Linked DNA regions of Paraburkholderia fungorum. The protein of the gene in region 2 binds, or shares a complex with, the protein of the main gene of each other region. Links are inferred from orthologs where the notes say so. Each region holds a gene or a part of one and is shown on either strand. Other genes may lie near its edges.

Region 1 (7,266 bases), 560 kb from region 2 along the record:
CTTCGAACACAACCTGCTCGTTCTTGTCGGCCACCAGCGTCGCCTTTTCGGAGATCACCGGCGCGAGCAGGACCTGCATCAAACGATGATCGTTCTTGCGAATCTCGCTCATGACAGCAACTCCTCGATCTGGGCGACCGCAGCCTTCGTGATCAGGATCTTCTTGAAGTAGATCAGCGACAGCGGGTCGGCGTAACGCGGCTCGACAACCGCCACGTGGGCGAGGTTGCGCGACGCGAGGTACAGGTTTTCGTCAACCGTGTCGGTAATCACCAGCACGGAGTCGAGACCCATCGCCTTGAATTTTTCGGCCAGCAGCTTCGTCTTCGGCGCTTCGAGCGTCAGCTCGTCGACCACCGAGATGCGGCCTTCGCGGGCCAGCTGCGAGAAGATCGAGCAGAGACCTGCGCGATGCATCTTCTTGTTGACCTTGTGCGAAAAGTTTTCTTCCGGCGAATTCGGGAAGATCCGGCCACCGCCGCGCCACAACGGGCTCGACGACATACCGGCACGGGCGCGGCCCGTACCCTTCTGGCGCCACGGCTTCTTGGTCGTGTGCTTAACTTGCTCACGATCCTTCTGCGCGCGGTTGCCGCTACGGGCATTCGCTTGATACGCCACCACGACCTGGTGAATCAGGGCTTCGTTGTAATCGCGACCGAACACTACGTCCGACGCGCTAACGCCTGCACCTTCCTGACCATTGGCATTCAGGAGCTTAAGTTCCATTATTTCGCTCCTTTCACGGCACGCGTCTTCACGGCCGGCGTAACGAATACTTTGCCACCCTTCGCACCCGGAACGGCGCCCTTGACCAGCAACAGCTTGCGGTCAGCGTCGATACGAGCGATCTCGAGGTTTTGCACCGTTACCGTGTCGTCACCCATGTGACCGGTCATGCGCTTACCCGGGAAAACACGACCCGGATCTTGCGCCATACCGATCGAACCCGGCACGTTGTGCGAGCGCGAGTTACCGTGCGATGCACGGCCGGATGCGAAGTTGTAACGCTTGATGGTACCGGCGTAGCCCTTACCGATCGACACGCCTTGCACGTCGACCTTCTGGCCTACTTCGAACAGGTCGGGACCGACCACGGTGCCGTTCGACAACTCGGCAGCCTTGGCAGCATCGATCTGGAATTCTTTGAGGATTTCACCGGCTTGAACACCGGCTTTGGCGAGATGACCGGCCAAAGGCTTCGTCACGCGCGATGCACGGCGCGTACCGAATGCAACCTGCACGGCCGTGTAGCCGTCGGTTTCAACAGTCTTGATCTGCGTCACGCGGTTGTCGGACACGTCCAGCACGGTAACGGGAATCGAATCCCCTTCTGCCGTGAAGATACGGGTCATGCCAACCTTGCGACCTACGAGTCCAAGGCTCATCGTTTTCTCCATTCCCGACTGCGATTGGTCGGGGCTAATTTACAAAATGCCGGTGCCGTTTCGGGCATGAATGCATGCTGCAGCACACCGACTTTTTTGCGCAAATGCGCGAAAAGCCCACCACTATAGCAAGGCTTTTCGTTTTCTGCAAGCAATCAAAGACTTAGCGCTGTCCGGCTTACCGGACAAGCTCTGAAAGCCTTATTGCAGCTTGATTTCAACGTCCACACCAGCCGGGAGGTCCAGCTTCATCAGTGCGTCAACGGTCTTGTCCGTCGGATCGACGATGTCCATCAGACGTTGGTGCGTACGGATTTCGAGCTGATCGCGCGACGTCTTGTTGACGTGCGGCGAACGCAGGATGTCGAAGCGTTGAATGCGGGTCGGCAGGGGCACCGGGCCACGAACGATCGCGCCAGTCCGCTTGGCCGTGTCGACGATTTCAGCTGCCGATTGATCGATCAGACGATAGTCGAAAGCCTTCAGGCGAATGCGGATTTTCTGGTTCTGCATGACAATTCCTTGGAAAAGAGCGAGGCGGTATTGCGCCGCCAGATAGTAAAAGAACGTAGAGCCGGGCGCCCGCGAGGGGCTGGCGCCCGGCTCCGGGCACCACTTACTGCATGTACTGCAAGGTCAACTCGCGATTTTACTCGAGAATCTTTGCAACCACACCAGCGCCGACCGTACGGCCGCCTTCGCGAATTGCGAAACGCAGACCTTCTTCCATCGCGATCGGGTTGATCAGCTTCACCGTGATCGACACGTTGTCGCCCGGCATGACCATTTCCTTGTCCTTCGGCAGCTCGATCGAGCCCGTCACGTCCGTCGTACGGAAGTAGAACTGCGGACGGTAGTTGTTGAAGAACGGCGTATGACGACCGCCTTCGTCCTTGCTCAGCACGTACACTTCAGCCGTGAAGTGCGTGTGCGGGTTGATCGAACCCGGCTTCGCCAGAACCTGGCCACGCTCCACGTCTTCACGCTTCGTGCCGCGCAGCAGGATACCAACGTTGTCGCCTGCCTGACCCTGGTCGAGCAGCTTGCGGAACATTTCCACGCCCGTGCAGGTCGTCTTCACCGTCGGCTTGATACCGACGATTTCGATTTCTTCGCCGACCTTGACGATGCCGCGCTCAACGCGACCCGTCACCACCGTGCCACGACCCGAGATCGAGAACACGTCTTCCACCGGCATCAGGAACGCACCGTCAACTGCGCGCTCCGGCGTCGGGATGTACGTGTCCAGCGCGTCGGCCAGATTCATGATCGCCACTTCGCCCAGCTCGCCCGCATCGCCTTCCAGCGCCAGCTTGGCCGAACCCTTGATGATCGGCGTGTCGTCGCCCGGGAAGTCGTACTTCGACAGAAGTTCGCGAACTTCCATTTCAACGAGTTCCAGCAGCTCAGCGTCGTCCACCATGTCGCACTTGTTCAGGAACACGATGATGTACGGAACGCCAACCTGACGGGCCAGCAGGATGTGCTCGCGCGTTTGCGGCATCGGGCCGTCTGCAGCCGAACACACCAGGATCGCGCCGTCCATCTGCGCTGCGCCCGTGATCATGTTCTTCACATAGTCAGCGTGGCCCGGGCAGTCAACGTGTGCGTAGTGGCGGTTAGCCGTTTCGTACTCGACGTGTGCCGTGTTGATCGTGATACCACGTGCCTTTTCTTCCGGCGCCGCGTCGATCTGGTCGTATGCCTTTGCTTCGCCGCCAAACTTCTTGGTCAGAACCGTCGTGATCGCTGCCGTCAGCGTGGTCTTGCCGTGGTCAACGTGACCGATCGTGCCGACGTTCACGTGCGGCTTGGTCCGTTCGAATTTACCTTTAGCCATGTTTCTCTTCTTTCAAAAAGTTAATCGTTGAATGACTTTGCCGCGCGATTACTTCGACTTGGCGTTGATGATCGCTTCCGACACGTTACGCGGTGCTTCTGCGTAGTGCTTGAACTCCATCGTGTACGTTGCGCGACCTTGGGTCAGCGAACGCAGCGACGTCGAGTAGCCGAACATTTCCGACAGCGGTACTTCTGCGCGGACGATCTTGCCGCCGCCAACCATGTCGTCCATGCCCTGAACAATGCCGCGACGACCCGACAGGTCGCCCATGACGTTGCCCATGTAGTCTTCCGGCGTTTCGACTTCGACAGCCATCATCGGTTCGAGGATGACCGGCTGAGCCTTGCGCATTGCTTCCTTGAACGCCATCGAACCGGCCATGCGGAAAGCATTTTCGTTCGAGTCAACGTCGTGGTACGAACCGAACGTCAGGTGAACCTTGACGTCGACGACCGGGAAGCCTGCCAGCACGCCTGCCTTCAGCGTTTCCTGAATACCCTTGTCGACCGCCGGGATGTATTCACGCGGAATCACACCACCCTTGATCTCGTCCAGGAATTCGTAGCCCTTGCCTTGTTCGTTCGGCTCGAGCGTGATGACCGCGTGACCGTACTGGCCGCGACCACCCGACTGCTTGACGAACTTGCCGTCAACGTCTTCCGCCTTGCCGCGAATCGTTTCGCGGTAAGCAACCTGCGGCTTGCCGACCGTTGCTTCCACGCCGAATTCGCGCTTCATACGGTCAACCAGAATTTCCAGGTGGAGCTCGCCCATGCCCGAAATAATGGTTTGGCCCGATTCTTCGTCCGTTTGAACGCGGAACGACGGATCTTCCTGAGCCAGACGGTTCAGTGCCAGACCCATCTTTTCCTGGTCCGGCTTCGTCTTCGGCTCGACAGCCTGCGAAATCACCGGTTCCGGGAAAATCATGCGCTCGAGAACGATCGGGTGCAGCGGATCGCACAGCGTGTCGCCCGTCGTCGCGTCTTTCAGACCGACAGCAGCCGCGATGTCGCCAGCGTGCACTTCCTTGATTTCTTCGCGCTGGTTTGCGTGCATCAGCAGAATACGACCGAGACGTTCCTTCTTGTCTTTGGTCGCGTTCAGCAGCGTGTCGCCCGACTTCGTCGTACCCGAGTACACGCGGAAGAAGATCAGCTGACCGACAAACGGGTCCGTCATGATCTTGAACGCGAGCGACGAGAACTTCTCGTCGTCGGCTGCGCGACGCTCAGCCTTTTCGCCGTTTTCGAGTTCGCCAGTAACCGGCGGAATGTCGATCGGCGACGGCAGGAAGTCGAGCACGGCGTCCAGCATCCGTTGCACGCCCTTGTTCTTGAACGCGGTACCGCACAGCATCGGCTGAATTTCGCATGCAATCGTACGATCGCGCAGACCCTTGATGATTTCCGCTTCGGAGAGCTCGCCCTCTTCCAGGTACTTGTTCATCAGGTCTTCGCTCGACTCAGCAGCCGCTTCGACCATCTTCTCGCGCCATTCGTTGCACGTGTCGACCAGTTCTGCCGGGATTTCTTCGTACGAGAACTTCGTGCCTTGGGACGCTTCGTCCCAAATGATCGCCTTCATCTTCAGCAGATCGACGACGCCCGTGAAGTTTTCTTCCGCGCCGATAGGCACCACGACCGGAACCGGATTCGCCTTCAGACGCAGCTTGAGCTGATCGTAGACCTTGAAGAAGTTCGCGCCGGTACGGTCCATCTTGTTGATGAACGCGAGACGGGGAACCTTGTACTTATTAGCCTGACGCCACACGGTTTCCGACTGGGGCTGAACGCCGCCCACAGCGCAGTAGACCATGCACGCGCCGTCGAGCACGCGCATCGAGCGCTCAACTTCAATCGTGAAGTCGACGTGACCCGGCGTGTCGATGATGTTGATACGGTGCTCAGCGCGGTCGCCGGCCATGCCTTTCCAGAAAGCCGTGGTAGCAGCGGACGTGATCGTGATACCGCGTTCCTGCTCCTGCTCCATCCAGTCCATGGTTGCAGCGCCGTCGTGAACTTCACCAATCTTGTGGTTCACGCCGGTATAGAACAGGATGCGCTCGGTCGTCGTCGTTTTGCCGGCGTCGATGTGAGCGCTAATACCGATGTTACGGTAGCGCTCGATAGGTGTCTTGCGAGCCACTTTGATCCTCTATTGGGATGACGCGATGCGAGAAAATACCCATCGCGCTGTAACACAAACGGGCGAGGCGCTTTGTAAGCGCACCCGCCCGGAATTTCTTTCCGCTTTTTCAGCTAAACCCGGGTTCGGGAAGCTTAGAAACGGAAGTGCGAGAACGCCTTGTTGGCTTCTGCCATCCGGTGAACTTCGTCGCGCTTCTTCATTGCGCCGCCACGGCCTTCGGCCGCTTCGGAGAGTTCACCTGCCAGACGCAGGGCCATCGACTTCTCGCTGCGCTTCTTCGCGGCTTCACGCAGCCAACGCATCGCCAATGCCATACGACGCGACGGGCGCACTTCGACCGGAACCTGATAGTTTGCACCACCAACGCGGCGGCTCTTAACTTCGACCACCGGCTTGACGTTGTTGAGCGCTACCGTGAACACTTCCAGCGGGTCCTTGCCACCCTTGGTCTGGATTTGTTCGAAAGCGCCGTACACGATGCGTTCAGCAACCGACTTCTTGCCGGACAACATCAGCACGTTCATGAACTTAGCTACATCAACGTTACCGAACTTCGGATCCGGCAACACTTCCCGCTTGGGGACTTCGCGACGACGCGGCATGTTTCTTCCTTTAACTTTTCAGTTGGAGCTACTCAGCTCCGCGGCCACCAACTAACCCGATTCATCTTCAAGACTTACCAGCCTGGTCGGGTGACCACTTACTCGACAGCACCGGCTATTCCGGCACCACCGCTATTACCGCCTTTGCAGGCGACCTGAAACTACTTTGACCGGCTAATTACTTGCCAGCCTTGGCACGCTTCGCGCCGTACTTCGAGCGAGCCTGCTTACGATCCTTGACGCCCTGGGTATCCAGCGAGCCGCGAACCATGTGGTAACGCACACCCGGCAAGTCCTTAACACGACCGCCGCGAATCAGCACGACCGAGTGTTCCTGCAGGTTGTGGCCTTCACCACCGATGTACGAAATAACTTCGAAGCCGTTCGTCAGACGAACCTTGGCAACCTTACGGAGTGCCGAGTTAGGCTTCTTAGGCGTCGTGGTGTACACACGGGTGCACACGCCGCGGCGCTGGGGGCAGTCCTGCAAGGCCGGGCTCTTGCTCTTAGTCGTTTCCGACTGGCGGCCTTTGCGAACCAGTTGATTGATGGTTGGCATTGTTTATTCCTGAAATTGAACAAAATCGACGCATATGTTCCCGGGCAAAGCGGAAACGCTTGCGCATCGAACTTCCGGGTGGTCTGTTTACTCGCGAGTTAACCCCGCGCGCAGGCATCCCAAGAACCGGAACCTAGCATAATATTCCGAAAATACTAAGGGAGTCAACAGGTTGCGATATTTCGCAGGCCTGTCGATCTGTATGAGCCGTCCCGAGCGCTCAATCAGCCGCGACGACTTCCAGCAATTCGTCGCCGAAACGATCGAGTTTACGTGCGCCCATGCCCGGAATGCCGCGCAAATCCTCGATGGAATCGGGGCCATTACGGGCAATTTCTGCCAGTGTCGCGTCGTGGAAAATGACGTAGGCAGGCACGCCGTCGCTTTTTGCCGTTTCTGTACGCCATGCGCGCAGCCGATCCCAACGGGCACGTTCACGCGGACCCATGCCGACCGTAGGATCGGCACGTTCGCTCGTACGCCCGGACGATTGACGGGTGCGAGTCGGCTTCACATAGCGACGCATCGTCACGTTCTGCTCGCCCTTAAGCACCGGTTTGCTCGCCTCGGTCAGGACCAGCGAACCAAAACCTTCGTGGTCCACAGTCAGGTAACCGAACGCCACGAGCTGACGAAACACCGCGCGCCATTCCGGTTCGCCAAGCGCCGCGCCTATACCGAAGGTGGTGAGCTTTTCGTGGCCGCGCTGCAAAATTTTCTCGC
Region 2 (12,789 bases):
TGAAACCGTAGTGCAATTGCGGAACCGGCACGACGGCACGGGCCGGCCGCGCGTCCCCTGCCCACTTCGCGTAGATCTGATTGAAGCTCGCCCAGTTCTCGACATCGACGATATAGACGCGCACCTGCACCAGTTGCGCGATGCTGCTACCCGCGCTTTCGAGAGCGGCTCGCACATTGGCCAGCACCTGCTCGGCCTGAACCTCGAACGACGAGTCGGCCAGCTTCACGCCTTGTGCATCGATAGGCAATTGCCCGGAGACAAAAGCAAAGCCATTTGCGACTGCCACATGACTGTAATGACCGCCGGGCTTTGCCAGCGTAGCGGGATTCTCCATGTGCGGCAGACGCGATTCGTTCTGACTACCAGCCATCGGTACCACTCCAAAAGGTGACGGGGAGTCAGCAGCATATCGCTGCACGCGAAACGACGCAGCGCACATGGCATGCTCGCTTCTACGAAAACGCCAGCATTACCGGAATCGAATGCGGGATGCGGCCATGGTCGCTCAAAGCGCGCGGCTTCAATGCATGGAACATCAGGCGATGCACGACTCAGCGCTCAGTGCGCCCAGAGCCGCTTCGATAGACGAAGCCGCCTTATCGCTCGACGCAGCCTCCATCACACGCTAAGCAGATCCAGCTTCTCGCGCGCGTCGGCGCAACGGCGATTCAGGTCGCGATGCATCAACTGGCTGTCGAGGAGTGCCGACACATCCGACAAACCGTAATCAAAGCGCAGCACATATTCGATGTCCGTGTAATCGTGATAGACGCCGCTGTCAGCCAGCTTTTGCGCTTCGGCGAAAGCAGCATGTTGCCGTTCGCCGTTCATCAAATCTCTGATCGCCATGATTGCCGCTCCGAGGAACAGTGACTCCATCATAGCAATGCAATTTGCCGCGCACGGTCGCGCGGACGCAACACCTGGTGTTTTCCGCAGACGCGCCGGATGCACGCGCGCTACCCGCCTGTGGTAGGCGCGCGAACACGGAAAAGGCCAGCGTTCAAACCGCGGCGACGGGCGCTTTGGCCCCGTGCCATCTGATTACCAGGATTCGCCCGACGTAACACAGCACGCCCGCGACGCCCACGACGATGCCCATCCCTTTGGGCGAGCCGTCCTGCCAGAGCCCGACCGCGAGGCTCGACAACGCGCCGAGCGCGAGTTGCACCGCGCCGAATACGGCGGCCGCTGCACCCGCATTCATCGGATAACGGTGCATCAGATCGGTCGTGCAGTTTGCGGATAACACCCCCACGACGCCGACCACGAAGAACAGCCCGAACACGATCGACCACAATCCGCCCAGCCCTGTCAGCGAGACAAAGCTCACGAATAGCGACGCCACGCAACTGACGGTGGCCGCGAACGAAATGATCCGCAGCGCGCCGAGCCGGCCGACGAGCCGCGTATTCATGAAATTGCCGAACATGATGCCGACGATATTCAGCGCGAACAAAAAGCCGTAATGCTGCGCCGATACGTGGAAATATTCGATGTACACGAAAGGCGTCGCGGTGATGTAAGCGAACATCGACGCAAACGCCATCCCGCCGCACAACATGTGTCCCCACGCGACCGGATCGCGCAGCAATCTGCCGTACGCGCCGAACGACTTCAGCAACGCGGACTGCGCGCGCTTTTCAGGCGGCCAGGTCTCCGGCACCTTCAGAAACGCGGTCACCGCGCACACCGAACCGAACAGCGTCAGCACGACGAACACCACGCGCCAGCCGCCGATCAGCAGCAACTGTCCGCCGATCAACGGCGCAAGCAACGGACCGATCGACGTGACGATGGCCAGCATCGACAGCACGCGGGCGGCGTCGGTCGGACCATACGCATCGCGCGCAATCGCACGCGCGAGCACCGAAGCCGCGCCCGCACCTAGCGCCTGCACGAAGCGGAACGTCACCAGCGAGCCGATCGAAAACGACAGCGCGCACGCCACGCTCGCCAGCGCATACATGATGATGCCGCCGAGCAGCACCGGCCGCCGTCCATACGTATCCGACAGCGGTCCGTACAGCAGCATGCCGATCGAAAAGCCGAACATGAAACTGGTGAGCGTGGTTTGCGCCGCGCCCGTGCTGATCGCGAAGGCCTGCGCGATGGTCGGCAGGCTCGGCAGGTACATGTCGATGGAAATCGGCCCGCATGCGGCAAGCGCACCGAGCAACAGGATCAGCCGGCCATCGGGCCGGCTCTGGGTGACGTGAGACATGGAAATCGGGAATCCGGATGAAGCGCCGCGCCGTCATCGTCGGCACGAACGGTGGAACGGGAAAGCGACAAGCTGAAGGCCCGATTGTACGCGACGGTTAATCCACCCGAGCGCGCCTTGCCTTGCCTTGCCTCGCCTTGCCTTGCCTTGCCTTGCCTTGCCTCGCCTTGCCTTGCCTCGCCTCGCCTCGCCTTGCCGCGCTGCGCTCCTGCGCGTCAGAGCGCGCAGCGTCAACTGGCCGCGGCGGCCGCGCGGTCGATCGGTTAAGCTGCCGCCTGAACCCTGCGGGCCGCGGACGAAGGTATTCGCGGCACCCCGTCCACCATTCTGTATCGACCTGCAATGACCGCCTTCCTGCTGATCTGGAGCCCCAAGAAGTGGCCGTGGCCCGAGTTGGCCGACGTCGCGAAACGCGTGGCCTCCGGCGTCGCGGTGCCCGACGTGTGGGGCTGCGGATTCGCACGCAGCATCCTGCCGGGCGACCGGGTGTTCCTGCACCGCGTCGCGCAGGAACCGAAAGGCATCTTCGGCTCCGGCTACGTGACGCGCGCGCCGTACGAGGTTCCGGACGCAGCGACCAAACGCGGTTATCGCCTGTGTATCGATTTCGTCTACGACTGGCTGGTCGACGCGCATCAGGCGCCGGTGATTCCGCGTGAAGCGTTGCGCGTGCACCCGTTCTCGGTGCAGACATGGGATGCGCAAAGCTCCGGCACGGTGATCAAACCGCTCGCGGAAGGCGCGCTGGAAAAGCGCTGGCGCGAGCTGACCGGAACGCGCAAGCCGCCGCCCGTCTCACCGCCAGTCCCGCAGACAGGCCCGACGCACTCCAGCAAAGTCACAGCGCACAAGGCCCACAGCAAAGCCACGAGCAAGGCCGCGAATACGACCGCCACAGCCGACCCGGGCAAGCCCGCCCGCAAAACCCGTTGACGCTGACTCCGGTACAATTTCTCCACCTATCCCAGCGTCGCAAAACGCCGACCGGCAACCCGCGCCGCTGCGCAACCTCTATTCAGCCATCGCCATGTCCAATAACGAAATCCTCTTCGAACGCGCGCAACGCACCATCCCGGGTGGCGTGAACTCGCCGGTCCGCGCTTTCCGTTCCGTCGGCGGCACGCCGCGTTTCGTCGAGCGCGCTCAAGGCCCGTACTTCTGGGACGCGGACGGTCAGCGCTATATCGACTACATCGGCTCGTGGGGCCCGATGATCCTCGGCCACGTCCATCCCGAAGTGCTGGAGGCGGTGCAGCGCGTGCTGGGCAACGGCTTCTCGTTCGGCGCGCCGACCGAATCTGAAGTGGAAATCGCCGAGGAAATCTGCAAGCTGGTGCCGTCGATCGAACAGGTCCGCATGGTGTCGAGCGGCACTGAAGCGACCATGAGCGCGCTGCGTCTCGCGCGCGGCTTCACGAATCGCAGCCGTATCGTCAAATTCGAAGGCTGCTATCACGGTCATGCCGACAGCCTGCTGGTCAAGGCCGGTTCGGGTCTGCTGACCTTCGGCAATCCGACCTCGGCAGGCGTGCCGGTCGACATCGCGAAGCACACCACGGTCCTCGAATACAACAACGTCGCCGAACTCGAAGAGGCGTTCAAGGCGTTCGGCAACGAGATCGCGTCGGTGATCGTCGAGCCGGTGGCGGGCAACATGAACCTCGTGCGCGCCACGCCCGAATTCCTGCAGGCGTTGCGCCGTCTGTGCACCGAGTACGGCTCGGTGCTGATTTTCGACGAAGTGATGTGCGGTTTCCGCGTGGCGCTCGGCGGCGCGCAAGAGGTGTACGACATCACGCCGGACCTGACGTGTCTGGGCAAGGTGATCGGCGGCGGCATGCCGGCCGCAGCGTTCGGCGGACGTCGCGACATCATGGCTCACCTCGCGCCGCTCGGCGGCGTGTATCAGGCGGGCACGCTGTCGGGCAATCCGATCGCGGTGGCCGCCGGTCTGAAGACGCTGCAACTGATCCAGGCGCCGGGCTTCTACGACACGCTGGCCGCGCGCACCGCCCGTCTCGCGCAAGGTCTGTCGCAAGTCGCACGCGAAGCGAAGGTGCCGTTCTCGGCGGATTCGCTCGGCGGCATGTTCGGCATCTACTTTACGGACTCGGTTCCGGGCAGCTTCGCCGATGTCACGAAGAGCGACGTGCCGCGCTTCAACGCGTTCTTCCACAAGATGCTCGACGCGGGCGTGTACTTCGCGCCGTCGGCGTATGAAGCGGGCTTCGTGTCGAGCGCGCACGACGACGCGATCATCGACGCGACGATCGACGCAGCGCGCAGCGCATTCGCGTCGCTCGCGGGTTGAAGAAACGCGGCGCGAGCCGCACCTTGCTGAATACGAAGCTCTACCTAGTCTAGCCACCGCACCCGACCGGACACCGATGTTTTCGCAAACCGATTTCGTCCATATGGAACGCGCGCTCGCGTTGGCCAAGCGCGGCATGTACACCACCGACCCGAATCCGCGCGTGGGTTGCGTGCTCGTCAAGAATGGCGAGGTGATCGGCGAAGGCTTCACGCAACCGGCCGGTCAGGATCACGCCGAGGTTCGCGCGTTGAAGGACGCGCGCTCGCGCGGCCATGATCTGCGCGGCGCTACTGCTTACGTGACGCTCGAACCGTGCAGCCATTTCGGCCGCACCCCGCCGTGCGCGAACGCGCTGATCGAAGCGCAGGTCGCGCGCGTCGTCGCGGCGATGGAAGATCCGAATCCGCAGGTGTCCGGGCGTGGGCTGAAGATGCTGCGCGACGCCGGCATCGAAGTGCGTTGCGGCCTGCTTGCGCAGGAAGCGCACGAACTGAACATCGGCTTCGTGTCTCGGATGACGCGCGGCCGTCCGTGGGTTCGCATGAAAGTCGCGGCGTCGCTCGACGGTCGCACCGGTTTGCCGTCGGGCGTCAGCCAATGGATCACCGGCGAAGCGGCACGCGCGGATGGTCACGCGTGGCGCGCTCGCGCATCGGCGATTCTGACGGGCATCGGCACGGTCAGGGAAGACAATCCGCGCATGACCGTGCGCGCGGTCGATACGCCGCGTCAGCCGCAACGCGTGTTGATCGACAGTCAGCTCGATGTGCCGCCGGACGCGCAGATTCTGGCCGGTGCGCCCACGCTGATTTTCTGCGGCAATCTCGACCAGCGTCACACCGACCGCGCCAATGCATTGCGCGACCGTGGCGCCGAGATCGTGCAGATGGCGAACGCGGCCGGCAAGGTCGATCTGCCCGGCATGCTGAAGGCGCTCGGCGAACGCAACGTGAACGAATTGCACGTCGAGGCGGGCTATAAACTGAACGGCTCGCTGCTGCGCGAAGGTTGCGTCGACGAACTGCTCGTGTATCTCGCGCCGAACCTGCTCGGCATGGACTCGATGAGCATGTTCAACCTGCACGCACCCGACACGCTCGAAGGCCGCGTCAAACTGAATTTTCACGCAGTGGACCGGATCGGCGACGATCTGCGGATTCTCGCGCGCTTTGCGCCTCTGGCGGCGTCGCAAGCCAGCCCCGCAGAACCCGGCGACGATCCCGCGTCCTCCCCCGTTTCGAATTGATCAAGGACTAGCACGATGTTTACAGGAATCGTCGCGGCAGTGGGCCGCATCGAATCAGTCAAGCCTCTGGGCGCGGATGGCGACGCGGGCGTGCGCCTGAACGTCGAAGCCGGCGGCCTCGATCTCGGCGACGTGCAACTGGGCGACAGCATCACGATCCAGGGCGCGTGCATGACGGTGGTTGCGAAGACCGCGCATTCGTTCGAAGTCGATGTGTCGCGCGAAAGTCTCAATTGCACGGCAGGTCTTGGCGAACCCGGCGAGGTCAATCTGGAGAAGGCGCTGCGTGCGCACGACCGGCTGGGCGGACATATCGTGTCCGGTCACGTCGACGGACTGGGTACCGTTACGCATTTCGCGCCGGTTGGCGAGTCGCACGAATTGCGCGTGCTCGCGCCGCGTGAGATTGGCCGCTATCTCGCGTTTAAAGGATCGGTCACGGTCAACGGCGTGAGTCTGACCGTCAATTCGGTGAAGGATCGTGACGATGGGTGCGAGTTTTCGATCAACCTGATTCCGCACACGGTCGAGGTGACTGCGCTTAAGCATCTGCGCGTAGGGGCGAAGGTGAATCTGGAGATCGATCTGATTGCGCGGTATGTGGAGCGGATGTTGTCGACGGGTCAGGACCTGCGCAAGGTCTGACAGTCGGGTTGAAGCTGGCCTTCTGTTTTATCTGCTCGATGTCCGGTGGATGGAATGAAGGGCCAGCAGCGCATTGTAGATTTCGCCAATTAAAAACGAATCGAAGCTTCCCGCCGTCTCTTCCGGTGTCTCACACCCGACGCGCTCCTCCGGTTCACGGCCACGAAATCTTTAACTCTTCTACCCCTCCCCCTGCGTTGAAATTGATGCAGCTCGCGCATCGCGACAACGCTGCCAGCCGATCTGCTTCAGGCGTGTCCCTCCTCCGAATCCTTTTCGCGAAAACGGCCACCTGTCCCGCGAAAAAACATGAAATTCCAAATTCGATTATGTTTCGTCGTCGCAGCAAATCGCTGCGCGTAAGCGAACTGTATTTATCGGATTGGCGTCGGGTTGCGTGAGCAACCGACGCCCGCGTATCAGCGGAGCGAGACCATGGAAAAGAAGGGTTACGGGGGCACAGTGACGGACACGGCCGCGCCTCGGCAGGGCGTCGTAGGCGGCCTCGTTTATATATTCGAACAGGTGATGCCGGACCCGTTCGTGCTTTCAATTGGCTTGACGGTGGTGGTCAGTCTGCTGGCCTTTGCGTTCGCGCCGCACGCCTCCGTGCCGACGTTGCTGACTTCCTGGTACGGCGGCACATTCAACATTCTCGGCTTCGCGTTGCAGATGATCCTGATCCTCGCGACAGGTTACGCAATCGCCGAAGCGCCGATCGTGCAGCGCGGCTTGCGCGCCATGGCTTCACGCGTGCAGACACCGGCTCGGGCGGCGTTGCTGGTGTTCCCCGTGGTCGGCATCTGTGCATGGCTCAACTGGGGACTCGGGCTGATTGTCGGCGCGCTGCTTTCACGTGAGATCGCCCGGCGGGTGAAGGTGGATTTCGCATGGCTCGTCGCGGGCAGCTATTCGGCGTGGTCGATCTGCAATAGCGGTTTGTCGAGTTCGATTGCGTTATCGCAGGCGTCGCACGGCAACGCGTTGAATCTCGTGGAGAAAGCGACCGGCCAGGTCGTTCCATTGAGCGAGACGGTGTTCGCGTCGTTCGTGCTGGTTCCGACCGTGCTGGTGGTCGTCGTGATGACCGCCGTATTCATCTGGATTCACCCCAAAGCCGAACACGTCGTCGCGTTCAATCAAACCGGCCCGCAAGGCGATAGCGGCAGCGATGCCGATGCCGATCCCCACGCCCGCCAGTCCGCTGCGACCTCGTTCGCGGCGCGGGTCGAACAATCCATGTTCGGCACCCTGATCATGCTGCTGCTGGGCGTCGGTTATCTGGCCATGACGTGGCACACCAAGGGCTTCGAACTCGACATCAACACGACGATCCTGATCTTCCTGCTGGTCGGCCTCGCGTTGCAGCGCACGCCGATTGCGTACGCCGACGCGATCCGCCGCGCCGCGCGGCAGACCGGCTCGATGCTGCTGCAATACCCGATGTACGGCGGCATCATGGGCATCATGACGGGGACCGGGCTGGCGGCCACCATCGCCAAGACCTTCGTGGTGATCGCGACACCGGTCACACTGCCGCTGTGGAGCTATCTCAGTTCGCTGATCATCACGCTGCTCGTACCGAGCGCGGGCGGCCACTGGGCGGTTCAGGGGCCGTTCGTGCTGCCCGCCGCACTCGGCTTGCACGCGTCGATTCCCCGCACCACGATGGGCGTGGCGATGGCGGAAAACGTCTCCAACATGCTGCAACCGTTCTGGGCCGTGCCGGTGGTGGCGATTGCAGGCATTCGCATTCAGCGCGTGATGGGCTACACGGCGATTACGTTCGTCGTGTCGCTCGTGATTTATGCCGCGGCGCTGTGGCTGGTTCCGTGACGCCATGATTTCGACCAGGGCCGCTGGCTATCGAGCGGGCGGCCTGTGGCCTCTTGCCTCTGTCTGCGGCCGGGAGCCGGACGGCGCTCGCCATGTCTTGCGGAACGTGTGAGCCTCGCTGTCGCCTCCCTCGGTCCGCAGATGCGGCTTATGGCGGCTTCATCGAACTTCGATGTCCTTTTATCCGCGAGCTGGCGTCTGTGACCTACCCCCGGAGCGGATCGTCAAACGCGTCGCTCCACGCGAGCAGACCGCCCGTCGACAGCCCGCCAGCAAAGGCCTGGCGGCAGTCCGCTCCGATTGCACCCGGCCCGCACGCCGATCGTTTGAACGAGCATAGCAACCCCGGATATCCCATCGCCAGTCGGCCAAACGGCCTATGCCATCCGTCGGAGGCGACTTGGACCCGCGCGTGGCGTAAAATACGCGCTTTCCCGAAAATCTCGCCAACATGACGCTCGCCTCCACTCAAGAGATCATCGCCGAACTGAAAGCCGGCCGGATGGTGATCCTCGTCGACGAAGAAGATCGCGAAAACGAGGGCGACCTCGTGCTCGCCGCCGAGTTCGTCACGCCGGAAGCGATCAATTTCATGGCGCGTTACGGCCGTGGCCTGATCTGCCTGACGTTGACGCAGGAACGCTGCAAACAGCTCAACCTGCCGCTGATGACCTACCGCAACGGCACGCAGTACGGCACGGCGTTCACGGTCAGCATCGAAGCAGCGGAAGGCGTCACCACTGGCATTTCGGCGGCCGACCGCGCCCGCACCATCGCGGCCGCGGTCGCACCGGACGCCAAGCCGGAGCACATCGTCCAGCCGGGCCACGTGTTTCCGATCATGGCCCAGCCGGGCGGCGTGCTGGTGCGCGCCGGTCATACCGAAGCGGGCTGCGACTTCACCGCGCTGGCGGGCCTCGCGCCGGCCTCGGTAATCTGCGAAGTGATCAACGACGACGGCACGATGGCTCGGTTGCCGGATCTGATCGAATTCGGCAAGGTGCACGGTCTGAAGGTCGGCACGATTGCCGACCTGATCCACTATCGCAGCCGGACCGAGTCGATCGTCGAGCGCATTTGCGAACGCACCATGCAGACCGCGCACGGCGCGTTCCGCGCGGTCATGTATCTCGACCAGCCGAGCGGCCAGCCGCACATCGCGCTGGTGCGCGGCACGCCGTGCACGGATCAGGACACGCTGGTGCGCGTGCACGAGCCGCTGTCGGTGCTGGATCTGCTCGAAGTCGGCGAATCCACTCACTCGTGGACGCTCGACGCCGCCATGAAAGAAATCGCCGAACGCGACTGCGGCGTCATCGTGCTGCTGAATTGCGGCGATTCGAAAGACCATCTGATCGACGTCTTCAAGGCGTTCGACTCGAAGGAAAAAGCAGAGGCGCTCAAACGCCGCCCGGTCGACTTCAAGACCTACGGCATCGGTGCGCAGATTCTGCGCGAGCTAGGGGTCGGCAAGATGCAGGTTCTGTCGAACCCACGCAAGCTGGGCAGCATGTCGGGCTACGGCCTCGAAGTCACCGGCTTCGTCCCAATGCCCGGCAGCAAAGCCCAAGCCCCGCAAGGCTGACCCGACCATTCACGCGCCTGGCGCCCACTCAAAACACTACGGAAGTCACATGGAAATCGGACAATATCAACCGAATCTCGACGGCGACGGACTGCGCATCGGCATCGTCCAGGCGCGTTTTAACGAACCCGTCTGCAACGGCCTCGCCGACTCGTGCATCGAAGAACTCGAACGCCTCGGCGTGACCGGCGAAGACGTGCTGCTGGTCACGGTACCCGGCGCACTGGAAATCCCGCTGGCACTGCAAAAGCTCGCCGAAAGCGCGCAATTCGATGCACTGATCGCGCTCGGCGCGGTGATTCGCGGCGAGACCTATCACTTCGAACTGGTATCGAACGAAAGCGGCGCGGGCATTACGCGTATCGGTCTGGACTTCGGCATTCCGGTCGCGAACGCCGTGCTGACCACCGAAAACGACGAACAGGCGGTTGCCCGCATGACCGAAAAGGGTCGTGACGCAGCGCGCGTGGCCGTCGAAATGGCGAACCTCTCGGTCGCGCTCGAACAACTCGGCGGCGACGACGAGGAAGAAGACGAAGAAGAGGACGAAGCATGAAGAGCGCACGCCGACGCTCCCGCGAACTAGCCACGCAGGGGCTTTACCAGTGGCTGCTGTCGGGTTCGCCCGCCAGTGAAATCGAAGCGCAGCTGAGCGGCGCCCAAGGTTTCGACAAGGCCGATCGCGAGCATCTGGACGCGCTTTTGCGCGGCGTGATCCGCGATTCGGACGCGTTGTCCGCCGACATCGCACCGTGCCTGGATCGTCCGATCGAACAACTGTCGCCGGTCGAACGCGCTGTTCTGCTGGTCGCTGCATTCGAACTGAAGAATCACGTCGATATTCCCTATCGCGTAATCATCAACGAAGCAGTCGAGCTGACCAAAACATTCGGCGGCTCGGACGGCTACAAGTACGTCAACGGCGTACTGGACAAGCTGTCCGCGCAATTGCGCGCAGCTGAAACGCAGGCGGCTCGCAAGTCGTAAGCGTCAGGCGCATGACGGGACACCCTGTCATGCGCCTTTTTTGTAGCGAGTCGAACCGCTGGAAAGGACGCTGCGTTGCGCATGTCTGAGCTGGTGCGCGGGGAACCCCGATCAGCCGTAATCGGGCACGCAACGCCGTCCTGCTTTTGCTCTGAACTGGATTTGATCGTATGAACTCCGTGACCGAACCCCTCGTGCGGCTTGCTGCCCGCGTCGACGCCATCCAGCCGTTCTATGTGATGGAACTGGCCAAGGAGGCCGCGCTCCTCGAGCGCGACGGGCGCGACATCATTCACATGGGAATCGGCGAGCCCGATTTCACGGCACCCGAGCCTGTAATCGAGGCTGCGGCAAACGCGCTGCGCCGGGGCGTCACGCAATACACCAATGCGCTCGGCCTGCACGCGCTGCGTGAAGCGATCTCCGCGCATTACGCCGAGTTCTACGGCGTTAGCGTCGATCCCGCGCGGATCGTTGTCACCGCGGGCGCATCCGCCGCGTTGTTGCTGGCCTGCGCCGCGCTGGTCGACCGCGACGACGAAGTGCTGATGCCGGACCCGTGCTACCCATGCAACCGTCATTTCGTGATCGCCGCCGAAGGCAAGCCGGTCATGGTGCCAAGCGGCCCCGCCGAGCGTTTCCAGTTGACCGCCAACGACGTCGAGCGCCTCTGGAACGAGCGCACTCGTGGCGTGCTGCTCGCTTCGCCGTCGAACCCGACCGGCACGTCGATCGAACCCGCCGAACTTGAACGCATCGTCAAGGCGGTGCGGGCGCGTGGCGGCTTCACGATCGTCGACGAGATCTATCAGGGTCTGAGCTACGACGCAAAGCCCGTCTCGGCGCTCTCGTTTGGCGACGACGTGATCACCGTCAACAGTTTCTCGAAGTACTTCAACATGACCGGCTGGCGTCTGGGCTGGCTCGTGGTGCCGCCCGGCATGGTTAGCGCGTTCGAAAAGCTCGCGCAGAACCTGTTCATCTGCGCGTCGGCGCTCGCGCAGCACGCGGCCCTCGCCTGCTTCGAGCCGGAAACCATCGCCATCTATGAAGAGCGGCGGCTCGAGTTCAAGCGCCGCCGCGACTTCATTGCACCGGCTCTGGAATCGCTCGGTTTCTCGGTGCCGGTCATGCCCGACGGCGCGTTCTACGTCTATGCCGATTGCCGTACGGTCGCGCATAAGGCAGCCGGGGACAGCGCCGCGCTCACCAAGGCCATGCTGCACGACGCGGGCGTGGTGCTGGTACCGGGTATGGATTTCGGCACACACGCGCCGAGGGAGTACATCCGCTTGTCGTATGCAACTGCGTATCCGAAGCTGGAAGAGGCAGTGGATCGGCTGGCGAAGCTGTTCGGGCAGCAATAGGCTTACGAACAGCATCACTCCCCAAACGCAAAAAAGGACACTCGAAAGTGTCCTTTTTTGTTGCTGCCGAGTTTTTGCGACGCGCTATCCAGCTCAAGCTGCCAGACCGCCACGTAGTCAGATCAGGCGCCCAGCTCCGAGGCCGACGCCACGTGCTTCGTGGCATTCGCATCGTCCTGATCGGCTGCAGAGGACTTTGCCGGCGCGTTCAGCGCGTGACCGCCGTCGAGCGTCACCTGAACCCGCTTGGCGCTGCTCGCTGCCGCCTGAGCCGTATTGGCCGACGCGGTCAGAACCGGCGTCGGCGACTGCGGTGCGTTGATCGGCACCTTGCGGCCCCGTGCCACGTCGCGCAGACGGCCACGCTCGGCCATCACCTTGGCGCCGTAGCCGCCGTCGTCCTGCGAACTGGAGCCGACGTACAGACGCAAGCCGCCCGGCAGCGAACCGCCGCGTGCGATGCAATCCTTCAGCACCAGCGCGCCCACCTTGATGTTCGCGACCGGTTCGAGCGCCGCGCCTTCACCGCCGAAATACTGGAATTTGTCCGAGTGCACCTTGGACATCACCTGCATCAGGCCT

Evidence for each region.
Region 1: the proteins of nusB (region 2) and rpsJ are in contact, whole or in part, in a solved structure (PDB 3D3B), measured with the Escherichia coli proteins. The link is inferred for Paraburkholderia fungorum from one-to-one orthologs.

Annotation. Positions count from the first base shown.
Region 1 is NZ_FNKP01000001.1:3,629,424-3,636,689, forward strand. What follows is about bases 246-3,167. They hold rpsJ (30S ribosomal protein S10), read right to left. Parts: upstream 1,902-3,167; coding sequence 1,590-1,901; downstream 246-1,589. Other genes in these bases: rplD (50S ribosomal protein L4), read right to left, coding at 246-729; rplC (50S ribosomal protein L3), read right to left, coding at 729-1,388; tuf (elongation factor Tu), read right to left, coding at 2,038-3,167. Also shown: rplW (50S ribosomal protein L23), read right to left, coding at 1-112; more of rplD, read right to left, coding at 109-245; more of tuf, read right to left, coding at 3,168-3,228; fusA (elongation factor G), read right to left, coding at 3,277-5,379; rpsG (30S ribosomal protein S7), read right to left, coding at 5,514-5,984; rpsL (30S ribosomal protein S12), read right to left, coding at 6,163-6,543. UniProt on the Escherichia coli protein: Involved in the binding of tRNA to the ribosomes. Part of the processive rRNA transcription and antitermination complex (rrnTAC). The complex forms an RNA-chaperone ring around the RNA exit tunnel of RNA polymerase (RNAP).
Region 2 is NZ_FNKP01000001.1:3,061,366-3,074,154, forward strand. Bases 9,229-12,122 are described here. They hold nusB (transcription antitermination factor NusB), read left to right. Parts: upstream 9,229-10,405; coding sequence 10,406-10,840; downstream 10,841-12,122. Other genes in these bases: ribBA (bifunctional 3,4-dihydroxy-2-butanone-4-phosphate synthase/GTP cyclohydrolase II), read left to right, coding at 9,229-9,853; ribH (6,7-dimethyl-8-ribityllumazine synthase), read left to right, coding at 9,903-10,409; BLS41_RS13585 (pyridoxal phosphate-dependent aminotransferase), read left to right, coding at 11,011-12,122. In the rest of the region: BLS41_RS13530 (RidA family protein), read right to left, coding at 1-373; BLS41_RS13535 (hypothetical protein), read right to left, coding at 622-852; BLS41_RS13540 (Bcr/CflA family multidrug efflux MFS transporter), read right to left, coding at 1,007-2,227; BLS41_RS13545 (hypothetical protein), read left to right, coding at 2,570-3,160; hemL (glutamate-1-semialdehyde 2,1-aminomutase), read left to right, coding at 3,255-4,538; bifunctional diaminohydroxyphosphoribosylaminopyrimidine deaminase/5-amino-6-(5-phosphoribosylamino)uracil reductase RibD, read left to right, coding at 4,615-5,787; BLS41_RS13560 (riboflavin synthase), read left to right, coding at 5,803-6,432; BLS41_RS13565 (TIGR00366 family protein), read left to right, coding at 6,868-8,268; more of ribBA, read left to right, coding at 8,720-9,228; more of BLS41_RS13585, read left to right, coding at 12,123-12,207; BLS41_RS13590 (lytic transglycosylase domain-containing protein), read right to left, coding at 12,330-12,789. UniProt on the Escherichia coli protein: Part of the processive rRNA transcription and antitermination complex (rrnTAC). The complex forms an RNA-chaperone ring around the RNA exit tunnel of RNA polymerase (RNAP).